DNA from 4 places in the Pseudoalteromonas sp. G5_S1_14_S5 genome. Region 1 is predicted to be linked to each of the others. Evidence: predicted binding sites of a transcription regulator. Region 1 holds the regulator's gene; each other region holds the start of a gene.
What was found. The regulator sigma-54, encoded in region 1, starts transcription at its own class of promoters, with help from an activator protein. The targets are predictions, from matches to a motif close to GTTGGCACGNNNNTNGNNT.

Region 1 (2,204 bases):
CGCATCAATCGCAGCATACATGCTTCCATCTGTTGCTGTTGCATGAATCTCGCCTTGGTTTACGTGAAGGGTCGCTTCTGCAATTTGATTGATTTTCTCAACTTTTAAAACAACCTGAACACTATTGATATGATCAAAGAAGCGTTCAAGCTTGTCGAATTTGGTGTGAACATAGTCTTGCATTGAATCGGTAAGATCAACGTGATGGCCTTGAATATTGATTTGCATAGACTTTCCTTTTCAGTTGGTGCCCGATAATAGCGATTGAGTTAAGAGTAACTCAATGAGCTTATAGTAGGCGTTTACGCTGACTCGATGGGGCAATGCCCAGAGACTCACGGTATTTCGCTATCGTACGTCTAGCTACCTGAATTCCTTGGTCAGCCAGTAAAGCAGCTATCTTGCTATCACTGAGAGGCTTAGCGGTATTTTCTGCCGCAACAAGCTTCTTAATGAGTGCTCGAATTGCTGTCGATGAACATTCACCGCCATTGTCAGTACTGACATGGCTCGAGAAAAAGTATTTCAGTTCGAAGATGCCACGAGGCGTATGCATGAACTTTTGAGTTGTCACACGAGAGATCGTGGATTCGTGCATATCAACGGCTAAAGCAACATCGTTGAGTACCATTGGCTTCATCGCTTCTTCGCCATGTTCGAAGAAATCGCGCTGATGTTCAACAATGCATCGCGCAACTTTGAGTAGCGTCTCATTTCGGCTTTCCAAGCTTTTGATTAACCACTTCGCTTCTTGCAAGTTTGAGCGAATGTATTGGTTATCAGCGCTGTTGCCTTTACTGCCTAAGTCAGCGTATTGCTGATTGACTTTCAGCTTTGGCACACTATCCGGGTTAATGGTCACTAACCATTTACCTAGATCTTTAAATACCGACACATCAGGAACCACATATTCGGTTTCGTCTGGCGTAATCTTACTGCCAGGTCGTGGGTCCAGTTGTTGAATGAGCTGTAGAACCTCACGTAGCTCTGCTTCTTTCAACTTGGTTTCCTTGATCACGAGTTTGTAATCACGATTACCGAGTTGGTCAATATGGCTAGTAAGTACTAACTGAGCTTCTTCAAGCCAAGGTGTGTCTTGTGGGAAAGTCGCCAGTTGTAGCAGTAAGCAATCTTGAAGATTTAGCGAGCCAACACCCAATGGATCAAACTGTTGGATTCTTTTGCGTACTGCTTCGATTTCATCAAGCTCTATGTCTTCACTGTCGAAGTTTTCAAGGATATCTTCACAAGATACGGTGAGATAGCCATAGTCATCAATGGCATCGATTAGCGCGAATGCAATGCTTCGGTCTGTTTCTGTGAAGGGGGTGAGGTCGAGTTGCCAAAGTAGGTAATCGTGCAAGCTTTCGGTGGTTTCACCTTGATATACAGGCATGTCGTCATCGATAGCAATACCAGTGTTACCTGTATTTGCGCTGTAGACATCTTCCCAAGTTGTGTCGATCTCGAGCTCGTTTCCAATCTCTGATTTTTCGATTAAGTCTGAGCTGTCAGGTAAGTCTTGCTCTGCGGCTTCAACTGTTTCTTTCTCGTCACTGCTAGGCTTTTCTTCCGATGATGGCGTTTCTTCATTGCCTTCTTCGACATCGAGTAATGGGTTAGATTCAAGTGCTTCTTGGATCTCTTGTTGCAAATCTAAAGTAGACAATTGCAGCAAACGAATCGCTTGCTGCAATTGAGGCGTCATTGCTAACTGTTGGCCTAGCTTAAGTTGTAATGAGGGTTTCATTCAGTGTTACTTACCTAGTTATTATTCTTAGAACTCTCGATACTCTCTATATAATCATAGACGGAATTGTTCGCCTAGATAAACTTGTTTAACTTGTTCGTTATTGAGAACATCTTCAGGAGTACCCTCTGCGATCAGGTGTCCTTGGCTCACGATGTAGGCCTTTTCACACACGTCTAATGTTTCACGAACGTTGTGGTCGGTAATCAAAACACCCAAACCGCGATCGCGCAGGTGTTCGATGATTTTCTTGATATCGATAACAGAGATCGGGTCAACACCAGCAAACGGTTCATCTAGCAAGATAAACTGAGGGTTTGCTGCTAGAGCGCGAGCGATTTCAACACGACGACGTTCACCACCCGAAAGTGCCATACCATTACTGTGACGGATATGTTGGATGTGGAACTCTTCTAGAAGGTCTTCTAGTTTGTCCTGACGCTGTTCATTAGTC
Region 2 (2,204 bases), on a different contig from region 1:
GGCCAAAACTGACGCTAATGTTATGGTTCTTGGCCCAAGTGGTTCAGGTAAAGAGGTGATGTCGCGTTACATCCATAATGCCTCTAACCGTAAAGATGGTCCGTTTGTCGCGATTAACTGTGCGGCAATTCCTGACAATATGTTGGAAGCGACTCTGTTTGGTTATGAGAAAGGCGCATTTACTGGCGCTATTCAAGCGTGTCCAGGTAAATTTGAACAAGCTCAGGGGGGGACTATTTTACTCGATGAGATCAGTGAAATGGACCTTGGCCTTCAAGCTAAGCTACTGCGTGTGCTGCAAGAGCGTGAAGTTGAACGTTTAGGTAGCCGTAAGAGCATCAAACTCGATGTTCGTGTACTCGCGACCAGTAACCGAGATCTCAAGCAGTATGTGTCTGAAGGTAATTTCCGTGAAGACTTGTACTACCGTTTGAACGTTTTCCCAATTTCTTGGCCTCCACTGTGTGAACGTAAAGGTGATATTGAGCCTTTGGCGAAGCACTTGGTTGAGCGCCACTGTACCAAACTTGGCATGCCAGTTCCGGTCATGTCAGCTCAAGCGATCAGCAAACTCGTCAAATATCCGTGGCCGGGGAACGTCCGTGAGCTTGATAATGTCGTGCAGCGTGCCCTGATTCTGAGCGAAGAAGAAAAAATATCTGGTGAGCATATCCTACTTGAAGGAGTCGATTGGCAAGACGCCAGTGGCCTTCAACAGATTGTGGAAGGTAGCGACGTGGCAACGCCAGAGATTAAGCCTATTGCAGAAGCAACTCCGATCAATAAAATCGCTTCAAGCAGTGAAGGGCTGGGGAATGAGCTTAGAGATCAAGAGTATGCGATCATTCTCGAAACTTTGATCGCATGTAATGGTCGACGTAAAGATATGGCTGAAAAACTAGGTATTAGCCCTCGTACATTGCGCTATAAGTTAGCAAAAATGCGCGATGCTGGAATAGATATCCCAAACTAAGTAAAGATTAGTAGTGTCAGCTTTCTGACTAGTGTAATACGATATCTAGTCGTCTTTAGGTATGGCACGCTAATTGCTCTGTCAATAATACAGCAAAATAGACAGTCATAAATTTGACTCCTTGAGGTAATAAATGAGAATAGATGGTCTACAAGGCGAAATGCAGGCAATGATGGTTGAAGCTGCGAGCACGCGCCCTGCTGCGACAGGACAAACGGTCGGTGCAGACTTTGGCAACATGCTGACGCAAGCCATCAACAATGTGAACTCATTGCAAAAGACCTCAGGGGATCTTCAAACTCGTTTTGATAGCGGCGACCAAAGTGTGTCGCTGTCTGATGTGATGATTGCTCGCAATAAATCTAGTGTGGCTTTTGAAGCGACAATCCAAATTAGAAATAAGTTGGTTGAGTCGTATAAAGAGCTTATGAATATGCCGGTATAAGTTGGGTATTTAAGTAGTGGCAGATAATAGTCAAACAACAGATTTAACCGTGAGCGATGGTAACGACCACGCACTCATTGCGGGTGCTGAGCTGGACGGAGAAGGACAAAATCCCGATCTAGGTGAACGTAGTTCATCTAAATTTGATATGGCCGTAGGTGACCTAGATTTACTTCGTCAGGTTGTCTTAGTGCTGTCTATCTCAATCTGTGTCGCGCTTATTGTGATGCTGTTTTTCTGGGTAAAAGAGCCAGAAATGCGTCCATTAGGGGCTTACGAAACAGAAGAATTGATCCCAGTTCTTGACTACTTAGATCAGCAAAAGATCGAATATTCACTTGAAGGCAATACTATCTCTGTACCTGCGAGTGAATATAATTCTCTGAAGCTTAATATGGTTCGAGCTGGCTTGAACCAAGAGACGAGAGAAGGTGATGACATTCTTATGCAGGATATGGGCTTTGGAGTCTCACAGCGTTTAGAGCAAGAGCGCCTCAAGCTGAGCCGTGAACGGCAGTTGGAAGCGGTTTTTGAAGAGATGCAGCCAGTACGCAAGGCTCATGTCCTATTGGCTTTGCCTAAGCAAAGTGTTTTTGTCCGTCATAATCAAGAAGCCTCTGCTTCAGTTTTTCTAACACTTAAAACGGGTACTAACCTCAAGCAGCAAGAAGTCGAATCTATTGTTGATATGGTCGCCAGTGCGGTTCCGGGAATGAATACTTCACGAATAACCGTGACAGATCAGCATGGTAGACTGCTGAGTTCTGGTTCTGAAGACCCAACATC
Region 3 (2,204 bases), on a different contig from region 1:
GTTCAATGTGAACTGACCATTGCGGCTGTAACCTGTTTCTCCGTCTGGCATTTCAACTTGGAAGAAACCGTCACCTTCGATCATCATGTCGAGGCTGTTAGACGTAGTCTGCGCGTTACCGTGTGTGTGAACCTTTTGAGTCGCAACCACTTTAGAACCCGCACCTAGCATCAAACCACTTGGTAACTCAGTATTCTGAGACGACTGACCGCCAGGCTGGTTGATGTTCTGGTAGAACAGATCTTCAAATACCGCACGGCTCTTTTTAAAACCAATGGTCGAGGCGTTGGCAAGGTTATTTGAAATCGTTGAAATATTGGTTTGTTGGGCGTCTAAACCTGTTTTACTTACCCATAATGCTGGATGCATAGCAATTTCCTTTAAATTCTATTAGCTCATACGAAGCAGTGAATCAGACGACTTGTCCATTTCCTCTGCTGTGCTCATCATCTTGACCTGCATTTCAAACTGACGTTGTAAGTCAATTAGGCTGGTCATTTCACCTACGGCATTTACATTACTGCCTTCGATAGCACCTTTTAGCAACGTTACCTCTGCATCTGCTTCGTATGCCTGATCTGGGTTTTTCGAACGGAATAGACCATTCGTATCTTTAAACAAAATTTGATTGTCTGGACGTACAAGTTTAATACGATCAACGACCTCTAGTTCCTCAGCTGGAGCGCCTTGAGGAATGACTGAGATCGTACCGTCTGTACCAATTTCGACTTTACTGATTGGGATAGGTAGTGTGATTGGCGCATCGTTTTCGCCCAATACCAAATGACCGCTTGCATTGGTCAACAAACCGTTTTGGTCAACCTTTAGGTTACCGTTACGTGTTAAACCTTCACGTCCAGTATTATCCATAACCGAAATCCAACCATCACCTTGGATAGTGACATCAAGATCACGGCCAGTGGTAATTACACTTCCCTGTGCAAAATTATGTCCAGGACGCTCTGTCATGCTGAAAACACGAGTAGGCATACCTTCGCCATACGCTTGCATTGAACGCGCTTGTGCTAAATCAGCACGGAAACCCGTTGTACTTACGTTGGCAAGGTTGTTTGCACGTAGCTGCAAAGCTTGCATATTTTGCTTAGCGCCACTCATGGCAAGAAACAGTGCGCGATCCATAATTTTGCTCCAAAAATCATCTTCTGGGGCTAATAAAGCAAACATTGTGCCAATATTTTTAACTGTTATTTATCAACAATTTAAATAAAAAACAAACAAGAAAGGTGATCACAAAAGGATCATTGAGGAAGAATTGTTGCCTGTAGCATTACCGGGCGGCAATAAGGGCGGCAAATAAAAAATCAAACGACAATACCCAATTCAATAACATTGAATTGGGTATTCGCAGATGATTCAAACGTTTGAAACGATTAACGAATCTGAAGAATATTCTGTTGTAGTTGGTTGTGTACTTCTAGAGAACGAGAGTTCGCTTGGAAGTTACGTTGAGCAGAAATCAAATCAACCAATTCTTGAGTCATATCGATGTTCGACTGCTCCAGAGAGCCATTGTTGATGCTACCAAATGAACCTTTGTTAGATTCACCCCAGATTTTGTCACCCGAGTCGTTAGTAGAATCCCACTGAGTACCGCCTTTCTTATCCAGACCTTGCTCGTTTGGTACGCGAACTAGGCCTACACGACCAAGCATCACGTTTTCACCATTTGAGTAAGTACCTAGAACACTGCCGTACTCATCGAAATCGACTTTGGTTAAGAAACCTGTTGTAGCACCATCTTCATCAAACTTAGTTAATTCAAACGGAGCCGCAAACTGGGTTGAAGAATCTAGACCAAACTTAAGCACTTGTGTTGGATCTGCACCATTCAGATCGACAGGGTTAGCGCCTGCACCTAGAGGTTCCGAGTTAATCGGTTGACCACTGTTTAGGCTTGCTAACGTACCGTCATTGTTGAACTTCATTGTGTGACCAACATGACCTTGAGCATTCGTTGCATCACCACCAGTGATGTTGAGTGGCTTCTCGCCAGTCTCATCAGACACAGTATAGTAAGTCTGCCAAGTGTTTGGTTGCGTTTGATCTTTGAGGTAGTAAGTCGTTAACTTGTAAGACTGACCCATAGAATCGTATACCGTCGAAGACGTTGCACGGTTATAGGTATCAGCATCTTTGAAGTTAAATGCAGCTGGATCTTTAAGATCACCGTTTGCAGGAAGGTT
Region 4 (2,204 bases), on a different contig from region 1:
ATAAGGGTTTGTTTGCTTCAGAGCGATGCTGAGAAGGGTGGGCGAATAGCACCAAGACTCGATTTTTCGACATAAAGCCCTCTTTGTCCGTTAACGAATAATGCTTATTGGAATTATAGATACACGATAATAGAAGAATGATTGAAGAACAACGAATTAGCCCATACTTATCTATTTAGATACATAGGTTTACCGAGTGTTTAATTATATAAAACATGCTCTGATTTAGGAGTGTCTCGCCCCTCCACTCTACGACTAAGTAAAACTAATTATTCGTGAATAATAAAAGCGAATCAGCGTATTTTATGTCAACGTTGGTAGAGAGCGTAAAGAATTCAATCTCTCTACATAGAACAACAATGAATAAAGGAAAAAGTATGAGCATGGACTTGCGGCAAAAGTGTAATTTGTTTCTTTCAGGTCACTTAGATCCGACTCCGGCACAAACATTTGCTCAGATGGCTGAATGGTGTGAACAGCACAAAATACATCACGATACATACTGGGATGGTGAGTTCATCGAAGGCTTTGAAACCAAAGTCGCAGAGTTGCTTGGTTATGAAGCGGCTGTGTTTGTGATCACTGGCACCATGAATCAACCAACAGCGCTAGAGATCGCCTTGATCGATATCTTAGACTTCATTAGCGAAGCTCTGATTTGAGTGCAAAGAAACTGAATTGAATGTGGTGAGGAGTGCTCATTAGAATGAATACAAGCGGGCTTGCTTGTATTCATTCAGACAGAGATAGCGGGACAGTGTTACATATATTGGTTGATATACACGTCGACTAGGAACATGAATACAGGAATGGTGCTAAGAACTCCGAAGAAGACGATAGGCACCCAGTTTTTCACTTTCTTTTTAGGTTGCTCTGTATTGTTCATAGTTTCGACCTTAAATTCGTTGTTTAGTCTGCGCTTTAGTCAGAACTGAATGGTATCAAATAAATTCAATGAGCCCTATGTGGATTTAGTGTTTCGTGGCGTGTATCAAACACAAAATAGCGTTGATTCATAAACGGTTCATAAAGGCTCAACAATAATAAACCCATTGAAACAAGCAGTGCCTTATTTGGCATAGTAATTAAATTGCATTCAGAGAGTTGGAGAATACAGAATGAAAACAATAGGTAACATCATTTGGTTTCTGTTCGGTGGCGTATTTATGGGATTGGCGTGGTGGTTCTTTGGGCTGCTTGCATTCCTTACCATCGTTGGTATTCCGTGGGGTAGAGCGTGTTTTGTTATGGGGAACTTCTCGTTCTTTCCATTTGGTCAAGAAGCCATTTCTCGTGATGAACTGACTAATGAAATGGATATCGGGACAAGCCCATTAGGTATGATAGGTAACATTATATGGTTCTTGTTTGCAGGTATTTGGCTTGCAATTGGTCATATCATGTCGGCTGTGGCGTGCTTCATTACTATCATCGGTATTCCATTTGCGATTCAGCATCTTAAGCTAGCGATTATCTCATTGGCACCAATCGGTAAAACAGTGGTAGATAAACGCGAAGCAGAAGCGGCACGAGTAAGAAATTACAAAAGTTAAGATTTCTGTTTATCTTTTGGCTGGCTGTGACAATCATCCGTTTCTTTTGCAAGAGCAGAGTGGGTAGCGAGTGATGCCAATAATGAAGTGCTAACTGTCTAACGGCTCAATGGAACCTGTTTGTTATTCTATGGCTTAATAATTTGACTATAAATAAGTATATGAAAATATAAGACTTTAAATGATGTTTAACTGGAATTGTGGTTGTTCAAAACAGAGGGTTGAATCGCGTATGGCAGGCACAGAAAACGGGCTCTAAAAGTGAGCCCGTTTGTTGGTTAGCTTGTAAGTGACTTAACGTTAGATTACATTGCCGCTTCGAAAATCGCAGAGATTTCTTCGTGAGTCGCTTGTTTAGGGTTAGTAAAACCACATGCATCTTTCAGTGCGTTGTCAGGCAATGTAGGAATGTCTTCTAGTTACGCACCAAGTTGCGCGATACCAGTTGGGATGTTCACATCATTCGCTAGTTGAACAATCGCTTCGATGGCTGCTTCTGCACCTTGCTCTGGGGTCCTACCTTCAACATTCACGCCCATTGCTTTCGCAACATCACGTAGGCGCTCAGGACAAACTTGCGCGTTGTAGCGTTGAACATGTGGGAGTAAGATAGCGTTACATACGCCGTGTGGAAGGTCGTAGAAGCCACCT

Region 2: the regulator sigma-54 is predicted to act here: its motif matches at 1,034-1,052, upstream of fliE (flagellar hook-basal body complex protein FliE).
Region 3: the regulator sigma-54 is predicted to act here: its motif matches at 1,176-1,194, upstream of ACTRWI_RS12165 (flagellar basal body rod protein FlgF).
Region 4: the regulator sigma-54 is predicted to act here: its motif matches at 1,073-1,091, upstream of ACTRWI_RS18875 (YccF domain-containing protein).

What each region holds. Positions count from the first base shown of each region.
Region 1 is NZ_JBQKUM010000007.1:51,369-53,572, reverse strand. It holds gene hpf (ribosome hibernation promoting factor) at 1-228, opposite strand, end outside; gene ACTRWI_RS03715 (RNA polymerase factor sigma-54) at 290-1,750, opposite strand; gene lptB (LPS export ABC transporter ATP-binding protein) at 1,805-2,204, opposite strand, start outside.
Region 2 is NZ_JBQKUM010000053.1:23,740-25,943, reverse strand. It holds gene ACTRWI_RS15715 (sigma-54-dependent transcriptional regulator) at 1-973, shown strand, start outside; gene fliE (flagellar hook-basal body complex protein FliE) at 1,143-1,418, shown strand; gene fliF (flagellar basal-body MS-ring/collar protein FliF) at 1,435-2,204, shown strand, end outside.
Region 3 is NZ_JBQKUM010000035.1:40,551-42,754, reverse strand. It holds gene flgG (flagellar basal-body rod protein FlgG) at 1-369, opposite strand, end outside; gene ACTRWI_RS12165 (flagellar basal body rod protein FlgF) at 391-1,140, opposite strand; gene flgE (flagellar hook protein FlgE) at 1,392-2,204, opposite strand, start outside.
Region 4 is NZ_JBQKUM010000082.1:4,235-6,438, forward strand. It holds gene ACTRWI_RS18860 (NAD(P)H-dependent oxidoreductase) at 1-73, opposite strand, end outside; gene ACTRWI_RS18865 (hypothetical protein) at 378-662, shown strand; gene ACTRWI_RS18870 (hypothetical protein) at 761-886, opposite strand; gene ACTRWI_RS18875 (YccF domain-containing protein) at 1,119-1,553, shown strand; partial or broken gene yiaY (L-threonine dehydrogenase) at 1,859-2,204, opposite strand, start outside.